One region of the Undibacterium sp. GW821-FHT11B02 genome, then DNA from elsewhere that is predicted to be linked to it. Evidence: predicted binding sites of a transcription regulator. Region 1 holds the regulator's gene; the other holds the start of a gene.

Evidence for each region. Region 1 encodes LexA, which represses DNA repair genes until DNA is damaged. Its sites were predicted from a motif close to ACTGTATNNNNATACAGT; they were not measured.
Region 2: the regulator LexA is predicted to act here: its motif matches at 5,922-5,939, upstream of AC1RVX_RS26860 (VRR-NUC domain-containing protein).

The regions. Positions count from the first base shown of each region.
Region 1 covers NZ_JBXASD010000009.1:272,406-288,101, reverse strand. The annotation lists gene AC1RVX_RS20460 (replicative DNA helicase) at 56-1,444, opposite strand; gene rplI (50S ribosomal protein L9) at 1,635-2,087, opposite strand; gene rpsR (30S ribosomal protein S18) at 2,114-2,398, opposite strand; gene priB (primosomal replication protein N) at 2,408-2,707, opposite strand; gene rpsF (30S ribosomal protein S6) at 2,739-3,107, opposite strand; gene lexA (transcriptional repressor LexA) at 3,372-4,028, shown strand; gene AC1RVX_RS20430 (DUF4279 domain-containing protein) at 4,379-4,807, opposite strand; gene AC1RVX_RS20425 (hypothetical protein) at 5,000-5,269, opposite strand; gene AC1RVX_RS20420 (HEAT repeat domain-containing protein) at 5,250-5,930, opposite strand; gene AC1RVX_RS20415 (tetratricopeptide repeat protein) at 5,930-6,574, opposite strand; gene AC1RVX_RS20410 (FGGY-family carbohydrate kinase) at 6,677-8,239, opposite strand; gene AC1RVX_RS20405 (glycerol-3-phosphate dehydrogenase/oxidase) at 8,218-9,876, opposite strand; gene AC1RVX_RS20400 (FAD-binding oxidoreductase) at 9,873-11,483, opposite strand; gene AC1RVX_RS20395 (AraC family transcriptional regulator) at 11,614-12,669, shown strand; gene AC1RVX_RS20390 (hypothetical protein) at 12,949-13,401, shown strand; gene AC1RVX_RS20385 (helix-turn-helix domain-containing protein) at 13,432-13,767, opposite strand; gene AC1RVX_RS20380 (hypothetical protein) at 13,984-14,319, shown strand; gene AC1RVX_RS20375 (hypothetical protein) at 14,616-14,849, shown strand; gene AC1RVX_RS20370 (class I SAM-dependent methyltransferase) at 15,035-15,631, shown strand.
Region 2 covers NZ_JBXASD010000017.1:23,621-39,316, reverse strand. The annotation lists gene AC1RVX_RS26875 (eCIS core domain-containing protein) at 1-2,695, opposite strand, end outside; gene AC1RVX_RS26870 (LamG-like jellyroll fold domain-containing protein) at 2,912-5,059, opposite strand; gene AC1RVX_RS26865 (hypothetical protein) at 5,363-5,728, opposite strand; gene AC1RVX_RS26860 (VRR-NUC domain-containing protein) at 5,964-7,622, shown strand; gene AC1RVX_RS26855 (ATP-dependent DNA helicase) at 7,619-9,871, shown strand; gene AC1RVX_RS26850 (TetR/AcrR family transcriptional regulator) at 10,155-10,898, shown strand; gene AC1RVX_RS26845 (ABC1 kinase family protein) at 10,895-12,247, shown strand; gene AC1RVX_RS26840 (DUF6463 family protein) at 12,231-12,620, shown strand; gene AC1RVX_RS26835 (DUF2867 domain-containing protein) at 12,617-13,126, shown strand; gene AC1RVX_RS26830 (UCP032817 domain-containing protein) at 13,257-14,051, shown strand; gene AC1RVX_RS26825 (M16 family metallopeptidase) at 14,191-15,696, shown strand, end outside.

The sequences.
Region 1 (15,696 bases):
CAGACTTTGCTGCATCCACCACTAACTACTAAAACGAAATTCCTGACATTAAAACTTATTCGTTATCACCGTAAATCGACAGGTTACCCACATAGTTATCAAACTTGGTGTATTCACCCAGGAAGGTCAGACGCACACTGCCAATCGGGCCATTACGCTGCTTACCAATAATAATTTCTGCCGTACCCTTGTCCGGCGAATCAGGGTTATAAACCTGGTCGCGGTAAATAAACATGATGACGTCGGCATCTTGCTCAATCGCGCCGGATTCGCGCAGATCGGACATGACGGGACGTTTGTTCGGGCGCTGTTCCAGCGAGCGGTTCAACTGTGACAAAGCAATCACCGGGCAATGCAATTCTTTCGCCAAGCCCTTCAGATTCCGGGAAATTTCAGAAATCTCGGTCGCACGGTTTTCACCGGCAGAGTTGGCTGACATCAGTTGCAAGTAATCGACAATCACCAGACCCAGCTTGCCGCACTGCCTGGCCAGACGACGCGAACGGGCGCGCAATTCTATCGAGCTCAACGCCGGGGTTTCATCGATGTACAGCTGCGCATCATTCATTTTCTGGATGGCATGCGTCAGGCGCGGCCAGTCTTCATCCGTCAACTTACCGACGCGCAGACGGCTTTGATCCAGACGCCCTACCGAACCCAGCATACGCATGGCCAGCTGGGCGCCACCCATCTCCATGGAAAACACGGCAACCGGCAAACCACTGTCGATCGCCACGTTTTCACCGATATTCAGCGAAAACGCAGTCTTGCCCATGGATGGGCGACCGGCAACAATGATCAAGTCACCAGGCTGCAGACCAGAGGTCATTTTATCCAGATCAGCAAAACCGGTAGGCACACCGGTAATATCGTTTTGATTGTCGCGGTTATACAACTCATCAATTCGCTCTACCACCTGGGTCAGCAAAGGCTGGATAGCCTGGAAGCCCTGGGCACCACGGGCCCCCTCTTCGGCGATGGCAAAAATCTTGGATTCAGCCTCGTCCAGCATTTGCTTGACTTCTTTACCCTGCGGGTTAAAGGCATTGCCAGCAATTTCATCGGACACTGTGATCAGCTTGCGCAGCACACCACGGTCACGCACGATTTCGGCATAGCGACGGATATTCGCGGCGGAAGGCGTATTTTGGGCCAGGGCATTCAAGTAACTCAGGCCACCGGCATCCTCTGCCTTGTTCATGCCATTCAGGGCTTCGAACACGGTAATCACGTCGGCAGGGCGGGAGGCATTGATGAGTTTGACCATGCATTGAAAAATGATGCGGTGGTCATAGCGATAAAAATCTTCTTCGCTGATAAAGTCGGCAATACGATCCCAGGCGGCATTGTCAAGCAACAAGCCTCCCAGGACAGATTGCTCTGCTTCTATGGAATGAGGGGGGACGCGTATCGCGTCAACTTGAGGATCAGAACCAGCTTTCATGGCGCGCATTATAACCGTTAAATCAAATTGCCAGACAATACAACGTGAGGGAAATAGGCTTGTTTGTGACAAGATTGTGACAAGATTGTGACAAACACCACCAAAGCAACAAAACAAGAAAAAACATCCCCCACACAACAAAAAAGCCGGGATTTCCCGGCTTTTTCTTCAGCAATTTGCAAAAAGCAAATTAAGCGTGCTCGCCCAATACAGAAACGATAACGTCAACAACTACGTCCGTATGCAATGCAACGGAAACACTGTGATCGCCAGCGATCTTCAAAGGACCTTGTGGCAAACGTACTTGTGCTTTTTCAACCGCAAAACCTTGTTTTGTCAGGGCTTCAGCGATGTCAGAGTTAGTAACGGAACCGAACAGACGGCCATCAACACCAGATTTCTGGGTGATTTGCACTGTCAAACCAGACAGTTTTTCGCCCAGAGCTTGTGCTGCTGCCAATTTGGCGGCTGCTGCTTTTTCCAGTTCAGCGCGTTTTGCTTCGAATTCAGCAACAGCAGCTGTCGTAGCACGACGAGCCATACGTTGAGGAATCAAAAAGTTACGGGCATAGCCGTCTTTTACACGAACTACATCACCCAGATTGCCGAGATTAACGACTTTATCCAACAGAATAACTTGCATATTTTTCTCCTTTACCTTGTCGTCAATTACGCTGTGTGCAAATCAGTGTATGGCAGCAACGCGAGGTAACGTGCACGTTTGATTGCTGTATCAACTTGACGTTGGTACAACGCTTTAGTACCTGTCAGACGTGCAGGCATGATTTTGCCGTTTTCTTGCACGAAGTCTTTCAGTGTGTCGATGTCTTTGTAGTCAACTTTTTCTACATGTGCCGCAGTGAAACGGCAGAATTTTTTGCGCTTGAACAAAGGATTTTGTTGCTGACGCTTTTGCTTCAATTTGCTTTTGTCGAATTTTTTACCGAATGCCATTTTTGGCTCCTAATCTAGTAAAGGTGTCCCGAATTCAGTGACATGAAAAACGAGACTTTTGCTATTGCGATTTTTGCGTGCTAAAAAACCAGTAAATTCCACCGGCACATCCAGAGCAATTTCATTGAATTGGCGGGAAATCTCCCCTGCCGCTACCGCTGAAATTTCAAACTCAACCTGTCGAACTGTGTTCGCCTCACGAGTTTCCGAACTGTGCATCAATGTCGCAGAAGCTATCGGTATACCGGCCGGTGTGTACCGCAATGCGGTTTTCTCTACGATCCGGGCTACAAGCTTCAGCTGATTCACTATTTTTTACACGACCTCTGTCAATGAATAATTAAGCAGCAGGCGCTTCAACACGTTGCGCTTTTGCAGCATCTTCCTTCTGAACAGCTTTCATCATTGGAGAAGGTGTTGTTTCTGCTTTTTTCAGTTTGACTGTCAGGTGACGCAAGACAGCATCATTGAATTTGAATGCTGTTTCCAACTCGAGCAGAGTTTCAGCATCGCATTCAATGTTCAAGCAAACATAGTGCGCTTTCGCCAGTTTTTGAATCATGTAAGCCAATTGACGACGGCCCCAGTCTTCAACGCGATGGATTTGACCACCACGAGCTACAACACTTGCCTTGTAGCGTTCGATCATTGCAGGAACTTGCTCGCTCTGATCGGGATGTACGATAAATACGATTTCATAATGACGCATATATTCTCCTTGTGGACAATAAAAATAGCCCGCCTCGGCGTCAAGACGAGTGCGGGAAGAGGAAAGCCGACAATAATAACCCAGTTTTTCATTTTGATCAATTAGATCAGTGACTTAGCCAGGCAAAGCCACCATTTGCCTGTTTGAATGACGTAATTTTTCACATTTTTGCTGCTCTTTGCGGATTTTGACTTGCATATTCAGCTTTACTGTATAAAAATACAGACTGCTTGCCTATACAGCACATTCACATTAGAAATCACCATGCTAAAACTTACTGCCCGCCAGGAACAAATCCTTAACCTGATCAAGGACGCCATCCAAAACACCGGATTTCCCCCTACCCGTGCAGAAATCGCCGCAGAACTGGGATTCCGCTCCACCAATGCCGCAGAAGAACATTTGCAAGCACTGGCGCGCAAAGGTGTGATCGAGATCGCCGCTGGCACCTCGCGTGGCATACGCCTGCTGGAATCCGAACTATCCAGCCACATCCCCGGCATACAGATGGCCCTGCCACATCCGGCACTGATGCAACTAAGCCTGCCACTGGTTGGCCGTGTCGCTGCCGGCTCCCCCATACTGGCCAGCGAACATATAGAATCCACCTACCATGTGGACCCCGCCCTGTTCTCTGCCAAGCCTGACTTTTTGCTGAAAGTACGCGGCATGTCCATGCGCGATGCCGGCATACTTGATGGCGATTTACTGGCAGTAAAGAAAACCGACACTGCCCGCAATGGCCAAATCGTTGTCGCCCGCCTGGGCGACGATGTGACTGTAAAACGCTACAAGAAAACCGGCGACCTGATCGAACTGATGCCAGAAAACCCCGATTATCCCATCATCAGGGTTGGCGATACCGAAGAAGATTTTGCTCTGGAAGGCCTGGCAGTCGGCCTGATGAGAAACTGGGTTTGAGGACAGCCTGGGTGTGATCCTCCCCTCTCATCCGGATCACGCCTGGCTCGTCCTCAAACTTTTTTGGTAGTACCAACATCAAAGGTCAATAGGCAGTCAATCATCATATCGTTCGGGGGCGTCATGCCCCTCTCTTTTTCACACAGCATTCAACATGAGGACAATTTATTGTCGGTATGATTTAAGTGAGGCTGGGCACACTAAATGCCATGACGGCAAAGTGAAAAAAAGTCTGCTCAATCTCGCAAAAATCGGACGATGCCAATTCGGGAGAAAATACGATGGGAGCGAGGTGTGCCACGCGCCCGCAAATTATTACACTATCGCGTCAACGGTATTTACATGATGCATTACTTTAAAAATGCGCCATATGCATCCAATTGAATAGAAATCTCTAAATCAGAAATCCTGCGAAGGATTTGCCAATCAAAGATTAATCCAGCAGTCCCTTCAAAAAACCATCCAATAAAAAAGTTCATTTGACCACCGGAAGACGTCATTTTAACAATGTCGCTCTTTTTCGACTCCAGTAGGTCAAGCGTTCGATTGATGGCAGCCTCCAAAGTATCATCCTGATCAAAATCTAATGTGCATGTACAAAAAGACTGTTTGTGTACTCCACCCAACAATCTGCCGTCTTTAGTTTTTCTTACTTCCCCGGCAGTATTCCACTTCCATGGAATCAGTCCAATAAGATCAGAAAATACCAATAAATCTAGCTCAGGATGCGTCATCCTTAAAGATAGAGAAAATTCTTTATTCTTGTGTGGTGCCGTCATCAACAATCATCCCTCTTATTTCCATTCCCTTTTCGATCATTCTTCTCCACTTTTTTTCAGGCCATTTTATTTGTCTTGGTGCTGCGGTTAGCAACGGCGTCATAGCTGAAGCTCTGGCTGGTCTGGGGCGTCAGGTAGCCTCGCCTTTTTGGTCAGATTTTCTGAAATTAGATCAAATCGAAGATACTACAATTAAATTCGATTTTCTATCGCTTCAAGCTTCAAAATAGCTTGCTTAAGAGGAATCGGTGAATCTTCCCCAAAATCATTAAGTAACTCACTTAATACAGGCAGCAGTCTTTTATCCCCCAAATTACCCGCCGCTTCAAAAACAGCGATACTTATTTCATATTGGCTAAGCTTATCGATTATTGCAGGCAATACACGTAAATCGTGCCACCCTGCGAGAGCACAAATCGCCTCTTCCGATATCTCATCGTCCTTAGGATACAGCCAATTCAAAAAAACGATCTCGCACAGCACAGGAATCGACATCAAGGAGTTTTAAGCCTAAAACGGCCCAAGAAACCACCTCAAGATCAGCATCATTTGTCAACATTAGCAATGGACCAAGACATTTTTTATCACGAATATTCCCTAGAGCAAAAGCAACGGAAATTCGCATTCCTGTATCTTTTTCATTTGCTGCGCTTATCAAACAATCGATACTTCGATAGTCACCAAGATAACCAAGTGCTGTAATTGCTTCAGCCTTGACGTTCGATTCAGCATCACTCTTTACTACCTCAATCAATAACGGGACAGTCTCATCAGCAAAAGGACGATCAGGCGTACCTAACTGGCCCAAGCAAAATGCTGCCACCTTTCGACGTGAACTATTTACGTCCTTCAGAAGATCAATAAGAAACTTGAAGACCTCATTAGTTGCTCCACTCAACTGAAGCTGCTTCGCAGCAGCAAATTGCCTCATTATGTCCTGCCCATTTAACTCAGTACATAATTGTTCATTATCAAAAATCTTCATTTCCGCCCATAAATCAGACTCAATATCGCCCAACTGCGATTCGTTAGGTAACATAATTAAATCCATTAGCGCTTTATTTTTAGCATTTCTTCTTCGTGATTTTATCTTTTGAGACTCGGGAAGGTTTGCAACCTTCATTAATGAACTTGGTTAATAATTTTTCGTAACTCCAATGCCAACTTCAGTGTTTCATCCAATCCATTCAAGCCCTCTAACGCATTTATTGCATCTTCATAATTTGGAGTGATTTGTATTGCATTCTCAAAGCAAAGAATTGCTTTTTTGTAGTCTCCCGTGGCTCGGTAAGCTAGCCCTAAATTAAATAGAGCCTCATCTTTTTGATCGTGCCCACCAAATTGCGCAGTCTCAAAGCATGTAATTGCCTCATCAAACTTACCTAGAGAAACTAAATTTTCCCCTTTTATGACCCAAGGCCAACCCGAGTTATGCCCCAAACACTTGGTGCCTATGTCAAACCAAGCATCCGCTTCTTTGGGAGAGCGGTAATCCTTGATAAGAACACCAATTTGCATTGCAATGAATCCCTTGTAACCTTGCGGAGCAAGTTCATAAGCTTGTGTTAACGCGCTTAAGCCCTCATTATGCCTGCCAAGTTCGCGTAATGCCTCGCCGTAAATCGCCCAAGCACTGGCGTGTTCTGGTTTGCATACCAAATATAGTTGCAATAATTCCACTACATGAACTTGATGTCCTGGAATTTCTGACTCTACTTTAGCCCGATGAAAAATTTCATCCAGAAACTCTAAATCAATTTTACTCATAGGTAATGTCTCTAGTTATGGGCAAAAGTCTTTAATGTGTAAAACCTGCACCTACCCAACCCAATAAATCCATCCAACAGCAAACCATGCTCCCATGCCATATCAATGCATTTTGGGGTAGCCGGTAATTTGCTGTATCTCTTTATACAAAGGTTGCAGGCGGGTGTACATTTTTTGGTACACGCGATGGTATAGCTCGTTGTAGATGTGATGGTGGTGGGCAATCGGCTCGAACGTTTTGCCTATGCGTGTCATTTCCTTGATGGCGACATCAAAATTCGGATGCAGGCCCAAGCCTACTGCTGCATCAATTGCAGCCCCCAGACCAGAGGTTTCATAGACGTGCGGACGTGAAGTCGGCAAGCCAAAAATATCGGCAGTGAGCTGCATGGCTGCGTCGCTTTGTGAGCCTCCACCAGAAATGCGCAATTCGGTAATGGCGACACCGCTACGTTTTTCTATACGTTCTTTGCCTTCGCGCAGGGCATAGGCCAACCCTTCCAGTATGGCGCGGTACATATGGGCACGGGTGTGCACGTCACCAAAACCGATGATGGCTCCTTTGGCTTCTGCCCCCGGTATCTTGATGCCTGGTGACCAGTACGGTTGCAGCATCAGGCCCATCGAGCCTGGTGGTACGGCATTCACCAGTTCATCGAACAGCGCTTCGGGGGCGATGCCCTGCTCTGTTGCCTGCAATTGCTCGTGATGACCGAATTGTTCCTTGAACCAGTTGACCATCCAATAGCCACGGAAAATCTGTACTTCGGTGCTATAGAAATTGGGAATCGCTGCCGGGTAAGGCGGTATGAAGGGTGTGACTTCCAAATATTTTTTGCTGGTGGTGTTGATGGTGGCTGTCGTGCCATAGCTAAGGCAGCCTATGTTTGGCTGCTGGCAACCAGCACCAATAACTTCGCATGCCTTGTCGGCAGCTGCCGCTAACAAAGGTGTGCCGGCAAGTATGCCGGTTGCGGCAGCGGCGGCTTCGGTGATATGGCCCATGACGGTGCCGGGCGCTACCAGTTCGGGCAAGGTTTCTCGCCTGACCGCCAGTGCCTGCCACTTCCAGTCGAGCTTGCCAGCCCATTTAAGGGCTTTGTAGTCAAAAGGAATATAGCCGACTTGCGAGCCTGCGGAATCGATAAAATTGCCAGACAGACGATGGTTCAGATAGCCTGACAGCATCAGGTATTTATCTGTCTTGTCCCAAATTTCTGGTTGATGGGCCTTGATCCAGTTGGCTTCTGCCTCGCTTCTGAAAAAATTAATGGTGCTGGCAACCCCGGCGAGTTTGAAAGCGGTAAGCCACAGGGGATTCACGGCAGGCACTATGTCGGTACGTCTTTGATCCAACCACGTCATGGCCGGGCGCAGGGGCTGCCCATGCTTATCCAGATTGATCACTGTAGCGCGCTGTGTAGTCACTGCTACGCCCAGCACATTGGCTGGCGCAATACCTGGCATTTGCCACAAGCGCTGGCAGGCAAGGCATACTGCCTGCCAAAAATCTTCAGGGTGATGTTCAGCCCACCCGGGATGCGCCGAAAAATAGGCATTCAGCGGCACCTGTGATTTGGCAACGATATTGCCGCGCAAATCAAACAGGATGGCCCGGACGCTCTGAGTACCATTGTCTATGGCTAAAATTGTTTGTTCGGACATTGATCTTTTGTGTTGATGTCAGTAAAACTTTGCGTACTGCTGGCTGGTAATGCATGATACCTGTTCCATAGTTGCAGATAATCCGCCTGCTCTGCGTCCCAGCGTGCATCATGCCATTGTAATTCCGGCTGACAGATTAACCTGATACGTGGCAACAAGGCCAGCCCACCTTGATGTAACAGCAGACCTATGCGGGTTCTGCGCAACAGCAAGTCTTCCAGGTGCACAACGGCTTCGCAACGTGCAGCCCAACGTAACTCTACCCACATGGTCAGGGTGCCAGGTATGTATTCCAACTCCCCGGCCCTTGCTGCGGTCAATACGGCAGTGGCCAAAGCCCCATAATGCCCTTGCAGGCGCATCTTCTTTGTTTTGTCCAGCCGTATATCGTTGGGCAAGGTGAGTGTGTCAGGAAATAAAGCGATGTCTGTGACACCAGATGTCGACACTGGAAGCAAAGGTGTAATTTTTTTCATAACATCCAGCGCGATCAGGTGAAAGGTCGTCAGCTTGCCGCCGGTGACGGTCAATAATCCCTTATCCAGCCATATGGCATGGTCACGCCCTTCTTTCGATGGGTCTGCCTTGCCACCATCAATGACAGGGCGTACGCCAGCGTAGCAGGAAATCACATCGTCCTGTGTGATCTGCAATTGCGGGAACTGGAAATCCAGTGCCTGCATCAGGTAACTGACCTCTTCTGCTGTCATGCTTGCTTCGGTCTTCAAACCGTCACGGTGGTCAACATCGGTGGTACCCACCAGGCTGATACCTTCCCATGGGTAGGCAAATACTGGCCTGCCATCGTGCGGATGCATGAAACTGATGGCTTGCGCCACAGGCAAGCGCCAGGCGGACAACAGCAGATGACTGCCGCGCAAGGGGCGCAATGTGCAAGCTGGCGTTTGTTGCGGGGACAGCTTGTCGGCCCATGCACCAGTCGCATTGATGATGACTTTCGCCTTTACTTCATACCGCCGCTTGTCGCGTGCATCGATCAATGATGCGCCGTAAGCGTGGTCATCACGATACAAGATATTTTCGACACATACATAATTCAATGCTTGCGCGCCTTTTGCGCTGGCTCCTTGCAAGACCCGTAATACCAGACGTGCATCATCGGTTTTGGCATCTTGATAGCACAAGCCCCCCAGCAGTTCACGACGCTCAATATGCGGTGCCAGCATCAAAAAGTCTTGTGACTGGTGGTAACGATGGGTATTTTTTTGTCCGTGTCTGCCTGCCATCCAGTCATAAATGGCCAACCCGAAAGAAAACAGCCAGCGCCCAGGCTTGCGCCCTTTGTAATGGGCAAAAGCAAAACTTTGCGGGTCAACCAGGCCTGCAAGCGATTGTAAAAGCAGTTGTCTTTCGCGGACAGAATCCAGCGTCAGTCCCATTTTTCCTTGCTGCATATAGCGCAGCCCACCATGCACCAGCTTGGAAGAACGGCTTGACGTACCCCAGGCAAAATCTTTTTGCTCGACCAGCAAAGCCTTCCAGCCTCGTCTTGCTGCTTCCAGCAAAATGCCAGCACCGGTAATGCCGCCACCTATCACCAGCACATCCCAGTCTTCGCCCAACAAGTCCGCGATATGGTCGGCTTGCCTGTCTTGTTTACTGTCTTCTGCTTTCATGGCAAGGCTTTTTCTGTCGGCAATAGTTTGCCTGGATTCATGATGCCTTGCGGATCAAAATGCTGGTACAGTTGACGCATACTGGACATGCCCAACACACCCTTTTCTGCAGCAAGATAAGGAGCATGATCGTGACCAACGCCATGTTGATGACTGATGGTGCCACCATGAGACACGATGAATTTGGAGACGGCGGTTTTAAGTTTGTACCAGCGCGCCAGATCGCGATCAAAATCACCACTCAGCCGATAGACGAAGGTGGTATAGACGCTGGCCCCCTGCGCATACAGGTGGGACAAATGGGTATATACATGTGGCTTCTCATTTTCGCTATCCATAACGTCTTTGCCTGCCTGCTCCATACCCAGCATCATGCCTTTGACTTTGGGCCAGTCGCAGGCAGTTTCTACTGTGTCCACGACATAGCCTTGCTCCCATAGGCTATTGCGCAGATAAACATTCTTGAAACGCCCCTGCTTCCATTTTTCGCCCATACGACGGCCAACATGTACACCTTGCCAGCGTTGTGCAATTTTTATTGCCGATTTAATGACATGTCGCACATGTGCGGCGTCGCCACTGGCTCCTAGCAACAGCAGGCATTTTTCTGATCCGTAGCCACGCAGGCGCAGATAAGCCTCCAGCACGCCTATCATTTTTTTGTGGCTTGCCAATGTCAGGCTGGTCAGCGTTTCGGTAGCATTGGACAAGCGCAGCATGGATAAACCGGGGTCGGCCTGTACAATGGCCCTGATGGCTGATTGTGCTGCATCCCAGTCAGGAAAAAAGACGGCATGAAATTCTTCACATGCCGGTAAAGGACGTATGCGTACCGTGGCTTCTGTCAATATGCCCATGCGCCCTTCAGAACCCAGCAGGATTTCACGCAAATCCGGCCCGGCTGCCGAAGCAGGAAATGAGCGGATATCCAATCGCCCTTGCGGTGTTTCCACCCTGCCACCGGCAAACAGGTTTTCTATGCGGCCATATCCCAGGGATTGCTGCCCGGAAGAACGTGTAACCACCCATCCACCCAAGGTGGAATATTCAAACGATTGTGGGAAATGCCCGAGGGTATACCCATGCGCGCGCAGTTGCGCCTCAATATCAGGGCCGAATGTGCCAGCACCAAAGCGTGCCAGTTGCGCTTCTTTATCCAGGTCAAGCAGGCCGCACAAGCGTGACATGTCTACACTCAGTACCGGATAATCATTCGCGATGACTTGCAGATGGCCGACAACACTGGTACCACCACCGTAGGGGATCAGGGTGATATTGTGCAGGCTTGCATAATTCAGCAGCGTACGTAGTTCTTCACTGCTTTCCGGGTAGGCGACGCCATCGGGGAAGGGCTGTATTTTACCGTAACGCATTTTTAACCAGTCTGGTACGCTCTGTCCGCTGCTGTGTCGCAGGCGAATCTCTGGACTGGTATCAATCAGGGCGTGCTCAAGCAGCCTGCTTACTGGTACTTGCTGGCAAAGCTGATTCAGCTTTGCGTCAGTCGGTACAACGCCCATGCCTATGCGGTCACGCAAAAATTCCAGTGCATCTGCATTCAAGGCAAATGTGATACTGTCGTCCCCCCAGCCATTCCAACGTCGCATTTTTACTCTTCCATTTAAGTTTCAATTGGTATACTTGTTGCATCGTCTGTTGACTCACAAGCAGGGTTTCCAGCTTAAGCAAGCATTCAACGAATGTCTTGTGCATTCATGACAGGGGTTTTGTTTTAATATGCCAAATCACGCCAGCACTATGCATCTGGGCAATACGTCATCTGGACGTGTTGCCGCTGCATACCTGCAACCTTTGCTGGATTTGGCCGGAGAACATGGTTTGTGCCTGCGCAGTTTGGCGACACTGGCAGGTATGGATGAGAATGCGCTGACACATATGCGTGAATCGATAGCTGCGACAGACTATGTAAAATTGCTGGATGCAGCTGCCCTGCTTAGCGACGACCCTTTTTTTGGCTTGCATACCGGCGAGCGTGTCAAGCTGGGTACCTATAATGTGTACGGCATGATACTCATGAGCTGTAAGGATTTTGGGCAAGCCTTCCAGCACACCATGCGGTATGAAAGCCTGGCGCATGATCTGGGTCGTTCCAGCCTGGTGACGGATGCCGATCTGACAGAATATCAATGGCATAGCCATTTCCCACATGCCAGCAGACATCTGGTAGAAAGTGTCTTCGCTGGCGTTCGCATATTTGGTAACTGGTTTGCCGGATCCACTTTGCCGTATGTCCCGGTTCTTTTTATGCATGCCTCACCCGGCAAACTGGATGAGTACCACAGAGTATTTGGGCCAGACGTGCATTTTGATGCTGACTTGAATTGCGCTCGCTTCCCGACAGCCTTGCTGGATTGGCAGGTGCCGAATACTGATGTCAGCATGTACCCGGTATTACAGCAGCATGCAGAACATTTACTCAGGGAAAAGCGGCGTTTACAAACTGAAAGCGGCGTCGTTGCATTGGTACGTGCAGCCATTGCCAGCAAACTGGCGCAAGACCAGGCCAGACTGCCGCTGATTGCGCAAGAGCTCGCGCTAAGCCAGCGCACACTGCAACGCAAGCTTAGTGAAGCTGGCATCAGCTTCCAGCAATTGCTGGATAATGTTCGAAAGGAATTGGCGGAAGATTACCTACAGACATCAGAGTACAGCCTGACTGATATTGCCTTCCTGCTCGGTTATCAGGAACAAAGCACGTTCAATCATGCGTTCAAGGAATGGACAGGCACCAGCCCGGGCAATTTCCGCGAGCAATATGCCACGCACAAATAAAAACGTGAAAGCAGACTAATGCTTTCACGTCAAAATCAGGTATCCGGACGGTGGCTTGTTCGTTTGAACACGAACAAGGCCCACCTCACTGCCATCATGCATATCGGTTGCATGTACAGCAGCTATGAGTACTATACACTTTTTTTATGACGGCTTCATGAACTGAAATCAAATTCCAGTTGATGCTGATAGCCTATGTTAGGATGCAGAAAAAACAATTCAATTTTGATTACACTATAGAACTTGCTCTTCACGTCTCGCTACTTGAAAGGGAATACCATGACCGTGCACCTGAAATCACTTTTCGTTAGCCTGTTACTATTGGCACTGAGTTGCACCGCCACAGCTGCCGACTTACTGACCACAGCAGACATAGAAAAAACGACAGGATTAACTGGTGTGCAATCAGTTGCCAAAGACCCGGCCAAGGGTGCGGGTGGCGAACTTAACTTTGCCAACACCGACAAAAAACTGATCACCATGGTGATGATACAAGATGCCTCAATGTTTGATTTCTGGAACAAGCAATATGGCAAGTTTGGCAGCAGCATCAGCGGACTGGGTTCGGATGCATTTCAGACCAAGCCTGGTTCCCCCATTCCCTACGTGGTGTTTAAAAAGAGTGGCAAGGCAGTCTGGATACAATCCATGGGATGGAATAAAGCAGGCAAAGCCAATCTGAGCGATGCACAATTGCTGGACTTGGCCAAACTGGCAGCATCGCGTCTTTAAATGTTGATTTGCATGCCGGGATACCAAGGTTCAATCAGCTGATTGCTGATTGACTCCGTCACCAGGCTGCATATTACTGGCATCAGTTTGTCTGACCAGCTCAAACCTGAACAGTTGCTGCACCGAACAATTAAACAACTCGGCAAAAGCTTCAATGAATTCCACTTTCCAGTGTTCTGCCTTGTTATCAACAATACGCAACAACTGGGAATGCGAGACCGTCACCCGTTTGGCTATCAGCAAACGATGCAGAGCAGACACCGAGCGTATCTTGTTTTCCGCCATTAATTCGCGGATACGCATCTCAGCTTTAATACGCTGATGTGGTGCTGATGAATTCGGTGTTTCGGTATGTATATTGGGCATGATCGAACCTCACTTCGACGGCTGCGATGATACAGGACTTGCATGCGTTTTGCGGATGCCGCATAAAAACAACATTGAATACCATTATTTCGCCATGACAAGCTAGATTTTTTTAATTAACTATGGCAAGATCAAATCATCACATGTAGTAAGCATAAACGGCTCCAACATACAAGACATTTCCGGCATTTGGCCGCTAATTTTTTAGGATTGATAGTGAAGACTACCTGGCTCCCACAACTGAAACAAAGCATGCGCCCAACAGCGCAGGGCTTGGCGTCAGCGTGTGCCCTGCCGGTAACACTAACAATCGATGTGGGCGTGGCACAAATTGTCGTCGCAATGTATAGCCGTGCTGCAAGCATTATTAATAAGTTGAATACGAACCTGAATACGCGCGTTGATAACGATATTAGCAACGGCATTGGCAATATCAACCGCCGCAGCAAACATATTCGCAACGAGCAGTCCCAGTCAATCAGTTTTAAAGCGTATTCAACACCGTATAGCCGCATCCGAAGGGAAAACCTTCAGGTAGCGGGAGCAAGTTAAAACCAGCTCCCACTTACCCCAAGCTGAAAAGCCCGGATGCCCTTAAAAGCTTCGGGCTTTTTTGTTTTACCTTCTGCTGGATATGTTTCAGCAGGCTCAGCAGTGAAACCCGCGCAAGCGGTCGTGGTTGGCAAGTAATCACGGAAACATCTTTATCAACAGCTTCATATATTTCCCGGAATTTACCGGGGCTGGCGGTCAGGCAAGTACAGCATGACAACGTCAGCATATTCAGGAGTTCAGGGATATTCCATCCCTGCTTCTATTGTTTTTTATCTTAAGGAAGGGAGGTCAACATGTTTGCTGTATTCTGGATAGAAATCCATAACCAAATAAAAATGTCTCAATGCAAGGAATTTCAATCAGGCGACATGGTTGCCGCCCTGAAATTTGCAGATGAGTTACGTCAAAGACAGGCTGCCGGAGAATATTTGCGGCATATCACCATGTCTTCGGAAAACACCAATTCAGTTGGCATCCCTAGCGCAGCAATGTCCTATCATTGGGCTGAACATAAAATTGCCGCATAAATGCATATTCATGGCAACCCTGCCCCGAATGCTGTTCAACTGAAGTATGTTCTGGCTTGCAGGCGAAGATTCTGGAAATATCCAGATCTTCGCTTTTTTATTTATTCAACAAGAGCGTTAGCCATGTTGTCATTGCAACTTATGGATTAAAATCAGGATCACCTTTCAACTGCTGGTGCCGAGCAATGAAACTCCTGGAAAAAGCAAGCGTACAAGCCTTTCACAGACATCGCCTGGGTGGAAGCACATTGCAGGCATTGGGTTTTCGTGGTCCGGAAAGCCAGACCAAACGTTTTGAGACCTTGTGTACCTGGGGTGATTTTTCTGGTTGCTCTATATTAGACCTGGGTTGCGGCTATGGTGATCTGAAACCATTTCTGGATGAACGCTTTAAGAACTTCATTTACCTTGGCGTGGATTTTCTGAAAGAATTCGTCGAAGCAGCACAGGACCGACTGGGACATCTTCCCAACACGCAATTTTTTCAATCCGATTTTCTGACCACTGGCTTGCCTGAAGTCGATATCGTCATTGCCTCTGGCAGCTTGAATTACCGCTCTGAAAATGTGTTACATCCTTGGCAAATTATTTCTCAAATGTGGAAAATTGCCGGCAAGGGGGTCGCGTTTAATTTGTTGGACGCAGAGGTATTTGGACAGGATGAAATGCTATGCGGTTATCTCAAGGATGAAGTACTGACGTATTGCCGCAAGCTCGATCCTCATACCAAACTCATCAGTGGCTATTTGCCTGACGACTTCACTATATTGATGCGCAAGTAAGACGGCATCACTCCAGTTTTTTACCTGACACGCTGATGCCATAGTTGCCTCGGTGCATTACTACA
Region 2 (15,696 bases), on a different contig from region 1:
TGGCATTACCAGCCCTTACCATGTCAGCCACAATTAAACCCCTGCTGAGCTGTGGTATGGCATTGCGCAATCTTCTGAGGACTTCGACTTGTGCATCATATCCATCTTGTCCTGCCAGTGCTTCCAATTGTGGGATTGCTGCACGGAATGTCATGATTTGCCGATGTAGCGTCCGTGCGGCCTGGAGGCGTATGTCATGCGCATTGACCAAATTACGCCGGTCTTCAGGTATGGCATTGAACAAAACTGTCAAACGTTCATTTTCAGCCCGATAACCATCCGCACCAATCACGGCTTCCAAATCAGGAACAGCTAGACGGAATGCATTGATCTGTTGATGCACGGTATTGGCAGCTTCCACTCTTTTCATCGGTGTGCGAATCAACTCTCTGTATTCTGCACCAATGCTGGCAAGAAGCAGATTCAATGCCGTTGCCCTGTCTCCAAAATCTGCTGCGCCAATTGCTGCAACAAATTGCCCTGCCAATCGACAGTATCTATTTAAACGTGTTGCCGCCTGAATTTCTGCAACGCCTTGCGTAAATACTGCGGAGTGGTGTGCAGCAGGTGCGGGTTGAGCCCCGGCCCCATATATGGGAGCTAATCTCTGGCGTTCAGTCCTGACCGCTAGCCGTTTTGCAGCAAAACCAGCATTGCCTATCAGGCGCTGCAATTCAGCCAGCGACGCGATGAAGGCACGTAATTCTCCAGGCGTGTTCGCATTCTGCACGTGCAAGGTTGTACCAATCGTTCCGTGCAGGTCGCTAGCCATATGTCGGCGATGAAATGTCTGCGCCGGAAGTCTGGTTCCATACATTTCAAATTGCCAGTTACGATTCGTCGCGTTTTCGTCGCCAACAGAATAGTTTTCCAGGGCAAGAATATCTTCACCATCTTTTAAAATGACGCCGCCCCAATGAAAAGTCCAGGCGTCAATATCTGCGCCATCGGCACGCTCCGCGCCATCATCATCGCGCGCCCGACGATTCCGGAAGCCTGGTAATCTATATTCAGTAACGGTAGTATAACTATCACCAACTTCTGGGCTGGCTGATTCATTGATGCGCGCAAACGCAGCAAATTGCCGTTTGCCTTCAGGGGTCAACGCTGTATAAGCTTTCCAGGCAAAATCGGGGCGCGCAGAAAAATGGTTCTCAGGCGTGCCGACAACTCCCACCAACCCCCTAAAACGTGCGTCATTAAAGATGTCGGCATTCAACATATTTGCTCGCGCATTACCCAAAAGAAACGGGCCAATACTACTGACATACACCTGCATGCTCAATCGATGTGTAGTGGTATCACCTCTGACTCCTTCACCCGGCACTTCCAAGGCAGACCCTCCACGCAATGCGGGCGCCGCACCGGGCGGTGCGACATTCACTCGTCGCTCATCGTATCCCATAGCCGTCTGGGTACCAGTAATCGCTTCTGCTGCACGCCGGCAATCAGCTGGCAATGCAATTCGCCCATCAGGACTGACGCTTGGCTCCTGTATCTCATCTCCGACTACAATCTGACCTTGTTCAACTCCACTTGATCGCAAAGCTCGCTGCAAGTTACGCGTCTCAATTTCTGTGGGCGCTGGAATCGCCGCATATACCCTCAAAATCGCTTGTAATTCTGCTTCTGAAGTTGTTTGCTCGCGCGCGTCGCCTGTCCGATTTGGTCCAAGCATACGCTCATGGAAACCGACGCCACGTTGTGTCACTCTACGGCGATTGTAAGCATCAAGATTAAACTCCGGGCTCACTTTAACCAAGCCGATGCCGCCAACTACCCGACGGTCACCTGTACCCAAGGTAATCATGCTGCCATGCCCACCAGACGATTGAAGTTGCTGATTTGCATTCCGGACCAGATCAGGTGATGCCAGTAAGTCTTGGCGTCCCCGGTACACAATGCGCCCGTGTTCAGATGTTTTTCTTCCATCTTCTCCAGCTACATAACGTTGCACCACATATGCTGGTTCCGCAAACGACGCTGTATTGCTGACACTTGATCTTGGTTGTAAAAGGCCACGCTCCCCCATGGACATGGACGCTGCTTTCGCGCCCATGGCATCGGCTTCTGCTTCCAGGCCAGTGTTGTCATTCACCGCCAGGCCATCTTTCATCTGCATGGTCGGGTTAACTCTACCTTGTGCCTGTTGCACTACATGCCAGGCTTCATGTGGCAAATGTTTTTCCTGGCCGGGGCTGACATGGATGTCACTGCCTTGCGCATAGGCAAACGCATTCAATTGCGCAGGTTGTGAAGAGTTGTAATGCACTTTCACATGATCCAGGCTCACGCCGGAAAGTGATTCGATACCTGATTTAAGTTGGTCTGGCAGACCGGTACGGTTAGGTGACTTAGCGTCACCCTTCAACTGGGTTTGTGCACCCATCATCTGCGTTGTGTCATTTTCTGAAAGCGGTGACGTAATTTCTTTTTCGTCACGGCGCATCATTTGGGCCATGGCCCGCATCTGCATGGCCTGCGGGCTGGCAGCCATCACCGACAAGTGCGCTTTGAGCTGTGTCGCCTGCCTGCTATTGTTCGCCATATGCTGGCGCTTTTGCTGTGCAAGGACCGATGATCTGCGGTCTGTTAATGCAGTATCAGATTCAGTAGTTGACTTTGTCTGTACCAATTGCGTACGGGCTGATTCAGCCCGTAATTCGCTTTTCGCAGTTGGCACGGCAGTTTTCATTTGCTCTCTCTTGCGAGGTTATCCTACTACTTGAATTAGTATCTGCGTCGTCGGTCTGTCTCTGTACTATCGCCGTCTCATGTTGTCATTTTCTGGTGTAAGGGAGTACACACGAATGTTTGTCTGGTAGGCAGCGTGTCATTATTTTATGCTACTTTAGCAATTTTTCGCATAAATTCTAATCTGTGTCAACCACTGGCTCCTTCAACCATTCGATCACAATGCGGCAATCTGCGCTGGCGTCAACGCACCGTAATAAATGCGCAGCTCGTCGATTAAGCCATTGAAATACGGGTCCGCCGCATATTGCGAGCGACCAAGCCAGTTCTGATTTGTGCTACTCATGCGGAATGGCGCGGTCGTCATCGCTGTGTTGGTACCAACGACAACGCCGTTCACGTACAAGATGCCAGTATCCCCTTTCAAGCTTACGGCGACATGTGTCCATATGCCAACCGGCAAAGCTGTTTTGCCGACTATAGTTTGCTCGCCTACACCGCCGTTAGTGGTTATAGAAAAACGCACCGTGCCAGCACTGCTTTTCGGTGTCAAAAACAAGTAACGTCCAATACCCGAGCCGAAATCAAAAATGCGCTGCCAGTTATCACCACCGTTCCAATAAATCCAGGCGGCAATAGTGCAATCGGCGACATCAGATAGCAAATCATTCGGCAAGCTAAGGTAAGCGCTTTTACCTTCCAGGGAAACTGCATTGCCAAGTTTCCCTTTAGCCCAGGTCGCACCATGTAAGGTCCCATTACGCGCATTGCCACTGATATCTGCCGCAATGGTTCCGCTGTCGGCATCGAAATTCAAATAGGTATGCAACTGTACGGCTGTAATTGCCTTCACTTCGTTCGACTTGACGGTTTCACCTGTTGCGGTCGCGGCAGTCACTACATAGAAATAGGTTCCGGCTGCCAAGCCGTTGTCAGTAAAAGTCAATGGATCAGCAATGTTGCCCGCGACCAGGGTATAAGGTCCACCTGCCGTCGTGCTGCGCATAACACTATAGCTAGTTGCAGAGACCGTACCCCACCAGGACAAAATGACTTTCCCATTTGTTACATATGCCGTCAAACCACTCGGCGCGACATTGGCGGCAATCGGGTCGCGCGTACAAGTCAGTGTGGTGTAGCCCAATTGATCGTAACCACCGCTGTTGGGTCCATAATTACCGCCCCCACCTTCGGGGGACACCAGGTTCATGAATTTTTTCGTATAAGGTGCAGACAAGCCTCTACGATTGGCGTAATGGTGATAAATCAACGCCCACCCGGGCCGCTGCGTTCCTATCGATGCTACCGAAAATTCGGTGTTGTAGACGCTACCGTTGGTATAGGGAGAAAACGGCACACTGTAATACGTCGTACCACTCTCGATCAGGTTGCCCTTGGCTACATATTCGGCAGCGGCCAGCACACGGTTATTATCGTAACCATACAAATCTACGCCTTGATTCCATGCCATTTCACAAATAGTGGCCAGCAATATCATGCTCAGGGTATTGTGCCCCTGATCTCGCCCGGATTCCTGAGTCTGACCAAGGTAGCCAGGATGGATATAATTTACCGTATTGGCTACACCTCCATTGCCCAGACCATTTTTGAAATAATTAATCCCGGCATCGAACATCGCCTGGTTATCACAAAGTACGGCTATAGCGAGGATAGATGCAAGCCCACACAGGTCCCAGTTAGAGTAGACCAACAAGCTAGACGGCGTAGTCAACATGCCGCTATTCATCGAATAAAAAACGTTCGTCATCATGCCCTGGAAACGCGTAAAGTCTGCAGTTGCCCAACCAGAGTAGTTACGCATGATTTCACCTGCATTGGCAAACTGGTAGCCTTGCAGACCCGCCGCCAAAAAACCATCGAAGTAACCATCGCGCCAACTGATACTGGTCAGCGTCGATGACCATGCGTTCATAATCTGCACCGCCTTTTCAGCGTAGGCTGCATTGCCAGTAACTTTCCAACGCAAGGCACATGCATAGGCCGCAGCGACGTCGTTAAACAGTAACGCGGAATTATCGGCATTCGGTGGATTATTCCGGTAAATTATCGCCTGGGGCCTGGGGTTATAACTCAGGCTTGCATGACTGTTTGAGATCAGGATATTCCAGCTATCGATCCAAGGCGACGCATTCGCTGCAACCTTTGCTGCCATGCGATCAAAATCGGGCTGTGTATGCAATAAGCCCGGATGGTGAAACGCTGATGTTGTTGATGTTGTTGATGTTGTTGATGTTGTTGATGTTGTTGATGTTGTTGCAGTTGTCGATGTCGGAAGTGTCGACGCAGACCCCGCCCCGCCTCCGCCACCACAAGCCGACAAAGCCAGCCCCGCAAATGCAAGCATGAAAGCACGACGCGATGCATCGTCAATATTTGCACCAGTCAAATCAAACCCTGTCGACGGAGAAACCGGAATTTCACTCAACGGCGACTCGAATTCAATTTTATGCTGCATGCTATATCCTCGCTCTTGCTTCATTTAATAATTTCGTTTATTTATGGCGGATTTAATAATCCGATATTTCCAGTCTCAACAATCGCACCACTCACCCGGAACATTGATGTCCATCGCATGAACATGTATCAAATTGCGCATGTCTCTGTTAATGTTTGACATACTCATCGGAAATCGCTCGTCCGTAATCTTTCAATACCTGTGCTCATCCACCAAATGCTTATTAAAGCTGTACTTGCTACCGCCTTGCAATACGTCAGTCAGGCGTTTGGGGTTACCGGCTGAGATGAAGATGTCAGCGATGCCGTCTTTGACGCGGAACTTGGTGGCGGGGCTGAGGATGTTGTTGGCCTTGATCATCAAGTGACGGATAATTTTGGCTTTTTCGCTACAGATAAGGAAGTGGTTTTCTTTTCTGAAGTTGGTCAGCGGGATGTTGAGCCACCAGCCTTCGTCATTACCATAACGTACAACTTGTGAGAATTGGGTGTTGCCATCGTTCAGGACGTTGGCTTGCAGGGAATCGTTGGCAATCTGTATAGCTTCGGTTTTGTTCATTTTTTGTCTTCGGTGGGTATTTGGGCGAGGTAATGAGCAGAATTACTGCTTGGGTATGCAATGGAAACCCATCCCCATCCCTGCCTTCCCCTTGAAGAGGAAGGAGTATATGGCGGTATTTTAACCGCTGGACCTTCAATACAGACGGAAATGCTCGCGGTTCTCGTTTACCCTACATGCCACATTGCGTTAAACTGTATGCATATACAGTTATTTAAACGCCCCCCCCTGCCTCATGCTTGCCAATCTGGATAATCCTTTTTACTACCTTGAAAACTTCCAGACAGTGCTGGATTGGGTAGCTGGTCGCTATGCGGATTTGCTGGTGCAAGATGAGCAAGACTTTATCGCCCGGTTTGCCGGTTTGCCGCAGACATCACGTGCCTTGTATGTGCGTATGGTGATGCGCAAGGGCTGCGTGTTCAGGGCCAGCAAGCTCAATTATGCAGAGATTGGTGATACCCGTGCAGCCATGCAAGCGCTGGTAGATATGGGCTGGGTGCAGGCTGATCCTGCGATTGATATTGTTGGCTTGTTTGATTTGCTGCAAAAGCCAGAACTGGCACTGGTATTAGCGATGACGCCTGCTGAAAAGAAATTGCAAAAGGCAGATCAACTGGCTTTGCTGGGCCAGCAGCATACCGGCAGCAAGGCATTTTCTGACTGGTGTGCGGGTATGGATGATGTGGCTTACCAGGTGTTGAACAAGGATTTGTGTGACCGGCTGCGGCTGCTGTTTTTTGGTAATCTGTATCAGGACTGGTCAGAATTTGTGTTGTCTGACCTGGGTATTTTTCAGTATGAGAAGGTGGAGTTTTCTGCGGCGTCGCGTGGCTTTGGCAGCCGTGCTGATATCGACGCTTACCTGGCCCTGCATGCCTGCCGCGAGGCTTTCCATGCGGAGCAACCTGTGCCTGATGTCTTGGCGCAATTGGCTGCCACTGGTCTGCATGCACAGGGCAATGCCTGGCTGGCCAGCCGACGTAACCGTTTGCTGTATCAAATTGGTGAGCATTTAGAAAAGCAAAAAGACTGGGCGCTGGCGCAGCAAGTATATGCGGACTGTACTTACCCAGGTGCGCGTTTGCGTGCCATACGTGTGCTGGAAAAAAGCGGGCAAACCCGGGCGGCTTTTGATTTGCTGACGCTGGCGCAGCAAGCGCCTGAAAGCGAGGCAGAACACCAGCAGATGTTGCGCATAGCCCCGCGCCTTGCGCGCAAGCTGGGTCTGGCTAAAATGGCTGCAACAACCAGCACACTACCAACAGAACTAGCTTTGCGCCTGCCGTTTCCACAAGAAGATTATGTGGTTGAATATGTGGTGCGTGATCATTTAAGCTGTGATGAGGCACCAGTGTTTTATGTAGAGAATGCGCTGATCAATTCATTGTTTGGCTTGTTGTGCTGGCCAGCGATTTTCAAGGCAATACCGGGGGCTTTTTTTCATCCATTTCATCGCGGGCCTGCAGATTTATTGAATGCAGATTTTCAGGTGCGGCGGGCAGATGATTTTGCTGCCTGTTTTGCGCAGCTGGATACCGGCGCCTACCGCCAGACCATACGCGCAACCTATGCCGCCAAATTTGGCCTGCAATCACCCTTTGTGTTTTGGAATACCTTGTCTGAAGACTTGCTGGATATGGCGCTGGCATGCATACCGCCGCAACACTTAAAGCATAGTTTCGAGCGCATCTTGCTCGACATCAGGACCAACCGTAATGGATTCCCAGACCTGATACAGTTTTGGCCGCGAGAGCAACGTTACCAGATGATAGAGGTCAAAGGCCCTGGAGATAAGCTGCAAGATAACCAGAAGCGCTGGCTGGATTTTTGTGCCATGCATGGTATGCCCGTCACGGTTTGTTATCTGGAATGGCAAGAGGCTGATCAGTGAGTGCTGACGGCTATACCGTAGCCGTGCGTGCGCTGTGTGAATTCACGGCCAAGCAGGGTGACCTTGATTTACGCTTTACCCCCTCACCCACTGCCGAGCAAGGCATGGCCGGACATACGACGGTGGCCTTGCGCAGAAACAGTAGTTACCAGCGCGAAGTCAGACTTGAAGGCCAGCATGGCAGCTTGCAGGTACGTGGCCGTGCCGATGGTTATGACCCTGACTTGCAACAGGTGGAAGAAATCAAAACCTATCTGGGTGACTTGCACACCATGCCAGACAATCACCGCCATTTGCATTGGGCGCAGGCCAAGGTGTATGGGCATTTGTTATGCCAAAAATTGGGTTTGCAAAAGATCAGTGTGGCACTGGTGTATTTCAATATACAAAGCCAGAAAGAAACGGTATTGCAGCAGGCACTTGATGCTGCGGAGTTGGCGACTTTTTTTGCCCTGCTGTGTAGCCGTTTTATTGCGTGGGCAGAGCAGGAAGTGACTCACCGTGCAGCGCGTGATGTGGCATTAGCGAACATGGTTTTTCCGCACGCGACATTCAGGCCAGGGCAAAGGCAACTGGCTGAAGCCATGTACAAGGCCAGCAAACGCGGTTGTTGCCTGCTGGCGCAAGCGCCCACCGGTATAGGCAAGACGATAGGCAGTTTGTTTCCACTGTTAAAAGCCACGGCAGAACATAAGCTGGACAAGATATTTTATCTGGCAGCAAAAACCTCAGGCCGGCAACTGGCTTTGCATGCGCTGGCCAACATACAAAACAGCACCCCATCGTTGAACCTGCGCACGCTGGAGCTAGTGGCAAAAACCAAAGCCTGCGAATACCCGGAAGCCGCCTGCCATGGCGATGCCTGCCCACTGGCCAAAGGCTTTTATGATCGCCTGCCTGCGGCCCGCGCTGCTGCTGTTGAACAGCAATTACTGGACAAGGAAGGCTTGCGCCATGTCGCCCTGGCGCACCAGGTGTGCCCCTATTACCTGGGCATAGAAATGGCTCGCTGGGCCGATGTCATCATTGGTGACTACAACTATTATTTTGACATCTACGCTTTACTGTATGGTTTAAGCGTGGTGAATGACTGGCGCGTGGCCGTGCTGGTGGATGAAGCACACAATATGGTGACACGGGCGCGCCAGATGTATAGCGCAGAGTTGCAGCGTGATAGCCTGAAACGCTTGCGCAAGACACCACCGCCTGCTCTCAAAAAACCTTTGGATCGCTTGTATCGCGCGTGGCTGCAACTGGAAAAAGAGCAGGATTCTGATTACCAGGCCTATGCCGAAATACCAGAAAAATTGCTGGCCGCATTAACCCGTCTGTGCACAGACATTGGCCTTTACTTTGCCGACAATCCCAGCCAGTTAGCACCTGATCTGCAGCAGTTTTATCTGGATGCCTTGTTGTTTAACCGCCTGGCAGAAAGCTTTGCTGACCATTCATTGTTTGATATCAGCAAAGAACATGGCACATCGACGCTATGCATACGCAATATCGTGCCGGCAACATTTTTAACACCGCGCTTTGCGGCCAGTCATACGACCGCCTTATTCTCGGCCACGCTCAGTCCCTGGAATTATTATTGCGATACCTTGGGTTTGCCAGATACTACCGCCTGGGTGGATGTGGAATCGCCTTTCTCTGCGGATCAATTAACCGTACATATCGTCGACAAGGTATCCACCCGCTATGCCGACCGTAGCCATTCTGTTGCCCCCATCGTGGCTTTGATGGCGCAACAATATCATGCACAACCCGGCAATTATCTGGCGTTTTTCAGCAGCTTTGATTATCTGGCCCAGGTCAGTAGCAGCTTCATAGATCTGCATCCAGATATCCCCGTACGTTTGCAAACCCGGCGTATGAATGAATCTGATCGTGAAGATTTCCTGGCGCAATTCACTGAAGACAGCCAGGGCATTGCCTTTGCGGTGCTGGGCGGCTCTTTTGGCGAAGGCATAGATTTGCCAGGTGCTCGTCTGATTGGTGCCTTCATCGCCACACTGGGCCTGCCGCAGCTTAACCCCATCAACGAACAGATCAAACTGCGCATGGACAAGATTTTTGGCGCGGGTTATGACTATGCTTATCTTTACCCTGGTCTGCAAAAGGTGGTGCAAGCTGCCGGGCGCGTGATACGGCAGACGGATGATAAGGGCGTAGTGTATTTGATTGATGACCGGTTTGGGCGTGGAGATGTGCGGGCTTTGTTGCCGGGGTGGTGGGCGGTGGAACTCTAGTGTTTATAGGTTGGGTATCATGTAGGTTGGGCCGGGCCTCGCTAGGCCGGGCCTCGCTAGGCTACAGTTTACCAGCCCAACACTGGGCGATTGAAGGACGATGTACGTTATTACAAGCCGAGTGTTGGGCTGGTAAAGCGTAGCCCAACCTACGTCTACCTTCCAATTCACACCCCTCAATCAATACAAACTCCCCATTAAACAAGTAAACCTTGTTATTTAACGAAACTATGTATATATTAATGGAACTCAAACACCATTTTTATAGAAGTTCGTCTCGATTATGAAAACTTCCAAGTCTCAGCAAGAGCAAACCCGGCGTAATCTGATCCGTACTGCCGTCGACCTGATTACTGAAAAAGGCTATGACGCTGCCACCATGAAGCAGATTGCCCGTGAGGCGGGCATCGGTGATGCGACGATTTATAAGTACTTCCCCAGCAAAGAGAAAATCCTGCTGGCCTATTATGAATTGTGCATAGAAATCACCCTGGAAGTGGTGCAAGAAACGCCAGGCTGGGAAGAATTTACCCTGCAAGAAAAACTGCAAAGGCTGGTGGATGCTTTGCTGGAACTCTTGCTGGGTGACCGCGAATTTGTAGAAATCACACGCGATATCTTTGGCAAATCACCACTGCTGATGATGCGCGACAATATGCCCGGCCAGCAAACCCTGAAGCAGGAAATCATAAGTCTGCTGGAAGAAGCTGAACAACGCGGCGAAATTTCCCCTTGCGATTTCAAGAACCTGATCGGTGGCTTGTTTGGTGATTATCTGTTCGCCGTCATCGCGTATTGGCTCAAGGATGAGTCGGAAGAATTTTCCAACACCACGCAACTGGTAGACATGACATTGGCGATACTGGTCATGGCTTTGAAGAGCGGCATCGTCAATAAGGTATCAGAGTTGGCCAGTTTCATGCTGCGTAACCAGTTGTCGCGCATTATGCAAAATGGTTCTGGCTTGCTGGAGATGGTCAAGCTCGTGCAGAATGGATTGGGACGTGGCCTGGGGGATGCGCGATGAACAAGGCACCGCCCGCCAGTAAGCTGGGCAGAACCGCCATCACGGGGCTGGCACTAGCCAAGGCAGGTGCCAGCAAGCTTGGGCACAAGGCAAGGCAGATGCTGCGCAGCGACGATGACAAGCAGGTGGCGCAAGAACAGCATGAGGCTGAACTGGGTCGCATACTTTTCAAGGCATTAAATCAGTTAAAAGGCAGCGCCCTCAAGGTATCGCAATTGCTGAGTATGGAAGCCGATTTTTTACCTGAAGGCATTCGCCGTGAACTGGCCAAAGGCTGCCATCAGGTTACACCGTTGAATCGCGCGCTGATCCACAAAGTTTTTCAAAGTGAATTTGGGCAGGCACCTGAACATCTGTACGCACAGTTTGACTCTCACGCCTTTGCTGCGGCCAGCCTGGGCCAGGTACATCATGCTCAATTGGCAGATGGCCAGCAACTGGCGGTCAAGGTGCAATACCCCGGCATTGCATCTGCCATAGGCAGTGATTTGCGCATGCTGCGCGGCATCTTCCAAACAATGGCGATGGGCACCACCATCCTGCCACGCAAAGAAGTCATAGACCGTTTCATGAGCGAGCTGGAAGTCAAGCTGGGTGAAGAGCTTGATTATGAACATGAAGCGACACAGCTCAACTGGTTTCATGAGCATGTGAACTTGCCCGGTATTGTCATTCCCAAATGTATAGACGAGATGTCTAGCAAGCGGATATTGACAATGGAAAAACTCGACGGTCTGCACCTTGACGCCTGGCTGGTGACGGCACCTGATCAGGCACAGCGCAATCATTTTGGGCAATTGCTGTTTGACTGGTTCTGGTTCAGCGTTTGTGATCTGGGCCGTGTGCATGCAGACCCACACCCCGGCAATTTTTTGTTCATGCCTGACGGGCGCTTGGCCGTACTGGATTTCGGTTGCACAAATAAAATGTCATCCCATTTTTGCAATGCCATGGCCAGCAGTTGGCGTGCCTTGTTAATGACGGATGAAGTTGAGCGTAACCGTCTCTTGCGTCTTGCCTATATTGATTTGGGTTTGTTTTCTGAAACGGTCAGGCAAGAAGAATTTGACAGCAGCGTCATGTATGCACTGGCAGACCTGCATGCCTGGAAGATGGAAGCATTTCAAAGCAGCAGCTTTGACTTTAGCAATAAATCGCCCTACCCCAAAACCATCAATGCCGAACATAGCAGGCTGCTGTCGGGCATCCTGGCGGGTTGGCATGAAGATGTGCCCTATTTTGATCGTGCCTACCTGGGACTGATGAATATGCTCAAAAAAATGGGCGCGGTCGTTAATACAGAAATAGCCTGGACCAAACAAGGAGCATCTCATGTCAGCACAAATTAAACCCCGCAAAATCTGGATAGGCCGCTACCTGATAGCCGTCGCAGCTCTGCATACGGTAGCCGCCATCTTTTTATATGGTCCCGTCTTTCTGGGCATGCTGGAACGCGGTGTATTCAATACCGTCAATCGTGATCCTTTACGGTCAGCAGCCATCTGGTTTTTACTGTTTGGCGGCCCGCTTTTCTTGCTGGGTGTCATCATCAACAGCCTGGAACACAAACACGATTTTACGGAAGCCGGCAAGCTGGGTCTGGGCATATTGATTACTTGCATATTGGGAGTGATATTGATGCCAGCGTCTGGATTTTGGCTAGCGATGCCAGCAGCACTGGCCTTGTTGAGTATTCGTTCTAACCAAAGGCAGCATTCATGAAAGCCTTCGTGACAGAAACTGCAGTCCCGGCCCATAGCAAAATCGCCGCAGACTTGCCAGGTGCGTATTTTTACGATTGCTATCAGTTACCCTTTGATCATAAAGGGCTCAGCGCCATGCAAATCTATATCAATACTTTTTCCAGGACACCAGCCTGGGTCAATTGCCTGATGGGCATACGCAATCGCGTTGTTGGCCTGTTTGGTTTAAAGAACGTAGGTGGGATGAAGTCGCTGAACAAAAACAAGTCTGCAGAAGACTATCAGGTAGGTGACAGAGCGGGGATATTTTCTTTGGTGTACAAGTCAGAAGAAGAAGTCATCTTCTGCGATTCCGACAAACATCTGGATGTCAAAGTCTCTGTCTCCAAGCAAGTCACGGACTCTCACCCAAGCATTGCTATCACCACGGTTGTGCACGTACACAATAACCTGGGGCGTGCCTATATGCTGTTCGTTGGCCCGGCACATAAGGTGATAGCACCAGCTGTATTGGCGAGGGCATAAGCTTCCATCATCTCTGAAATAACGGCTACAGCATATACGTATTTTCCACCATCTTTTTTGTCACGGAATTGTCATAAATCTCTTCTAAGATGAAATCACCAAAACAAAAGAGAAAAGGAGATTAAAGACTATGTTAAGTAAATTAAAACAAAAATATCAGATGATGCGTGCAAAAAATATCACCGAGTGTTCGGACTACAGGCGTCAATTGATGGATATTCCCAATGCGGTGTTTTTGCAATGGCAAACAAAGGCAAAATATGAATTCCCCGGCGTCCCCAGTGATGCCATTTTTTTTGCCCGCGCGGCAGAAGGACTGATGAAATTTTTCGATTATGTCCGCCGCAGCAATAAGCCCTGTGCCCTGCCCTCCAGGGCAGCTGACTCAGTCTGGCATGCCTGGAACAGTTGGTCATCCATCAGTCTGGATAACTTCTGCCTGAAGCACTTCGGTCGCAGCATACCGCACGTTGAAGCAGAACAAATGGCAAGCGAGATGGATGCAGCGCTGGCCACCTGCCTGATCACGGCACAACTGGCAGAAGGTCGCGTACCGGGCAGCTCATCCTTGCCGCGCTTGTTTGCACTGGACCGCAAATTGCACATGCCAGATGGGTATTCCTACTTTGCTACCTACTCACGCATCGGTTTCCAGAATATGAATGCGCATGGTGTCGGTGCAGGTAAATCAAGCTACCCGGAAAGCTTTGGTGCGGATCAGTTGCTGGCTACCGGGCTCATATCCAACCTGGCATATGAAGAAATGATGAAGAAACAAGCCCGGGCAACCAGCTCCGGCGCATCTTGCGGCGGCAGTAGTTGCGGCAGCACTAGCTGCGATGCGGGCAGCGGCGGTTGCGACGGCGGCGGATCAAGCTGTGGCAGCAGCTGCGGTGGTGGTTGTGGCGGCGGGTGTGGTAGTTAAGCCAACTGTCAAGCCGGAGGCAATCATCTTCATGACAAAAGTCATGCTACAAATATAAGCGCAGCACAATTTCCACATGAAATTCCACTCGAAATCATAGGGCAAGGTACACTGATAGTTTTTTTGCACTATCCACAACATGCCGTCACATTTCACTGCTCTATTCCATCGTACCACCAGACTGACGGTCAGCCTGATTTTTGGTTTTGCCGTCTTGCCAGCGCTGGCAGGCATCAACCTCAGCGACCCGATTCCTATCAGTCCAGTCCTTACTTTGGGTAAGCTGGACAACGGCCTGACCTACTATATCCAAAAAAATGACACGCCACGCAAAAAGGTGGAACTGCGCCTGGTCGTTAAAGCTGGTTCAGTGCTGGAAGATGATGATCAGCAGGGTCTTGCCCATTTCACCGAACATATGGCTTTTAATGGATCCACCCATTTCAAGAGAACCCAGCTTATTTCCTACCTGCAATCCATAGGCGTGAAATTTGGTGCCGACCTGAATGCCTTTACCAGTTTTGATGAAACCATCTACGTACTGCCGATACCGACAGACAAAAAAGCCAATCTGAAAACCGGTTTCCAGGTGCTTGCTGACTGGGCTCAGGGCGTCAAGATGAAGGATGCTGATATCGATAAGGAACGCGACATCATCCTGGAAGAAGCACGTCTGGGTAAAGGTGCGGATGACCGCATGAGCAAACAATTGCTGCCTGAAGTATTTAATGGCTCCAGGTACGCCGATCGCCTGCCCATAGGTAAGGAAGACATTATCAAAACCTTCAAATACGATGCCCTGCGCCGTTTTTACCGCGACTGGTATCGCCCTGACCTGATGGCCGTGGTCGTGGTAGGTGATATAGATCCGGCAGAAGGTGAGCAATTAGTGCGTGAATATTTCTCAGGCTTGAAAAACCCGGTACCATCCCGTCCCCGCCTGCCCACCGTCATCCCTAAAAACCTTGATTCCAAGGCACTGGTCATCACCGATAAGGAAGCAACCAGCAACTTGCTGATGATACGTTACCCCTTGCAGCCCGTCGCCCCGCGTCTGACCATAGGCGATTACCGGCAGGATATTATCAAAAGCATTTACAAATCCATGCTGAACAGGCGCCTGAGTGCATTGACAGAACAGGCACAACCACCGTTCCTGACGGCGTCAGCCGGTACTGAGCAAGTGGTCGAAGGTTATGAATCGTTCATGTCTGCCGCAGTCTTGTCACAATCAGGCATACCTGCAGCAATGAATGCGTTGATGCAGGAAAAAAACAAAATCCGCTTGTTCGGCTTCACCATTGCCGAATTTGAAAGGGCCAAGAAAATAGAGGCGCGCGACTACGAAACCATGTACAACGAGCGCAATAATTCCCCATCTTCCAGCTTTGCCAGTGAATACATACGAAATTTTCTGCATGCAGAACCTATCCCTGGGCTGAAAAACGAATATGCCTATTTCAAGGAGTTTTATGAAGGCATCACATTGGAAGAACTTGAGCAGTACGCAAAAAATGTGACGCCAGACAATATCAGCAAACTGGTGTTTTACATGGGTTCCAATAAGGCGGGTGAAGTCGTTCCCAATAGCGCCGATCTGTTGAAATATGCCAGCCAGGCAGAAAATCGTCCTATACAGGCATAT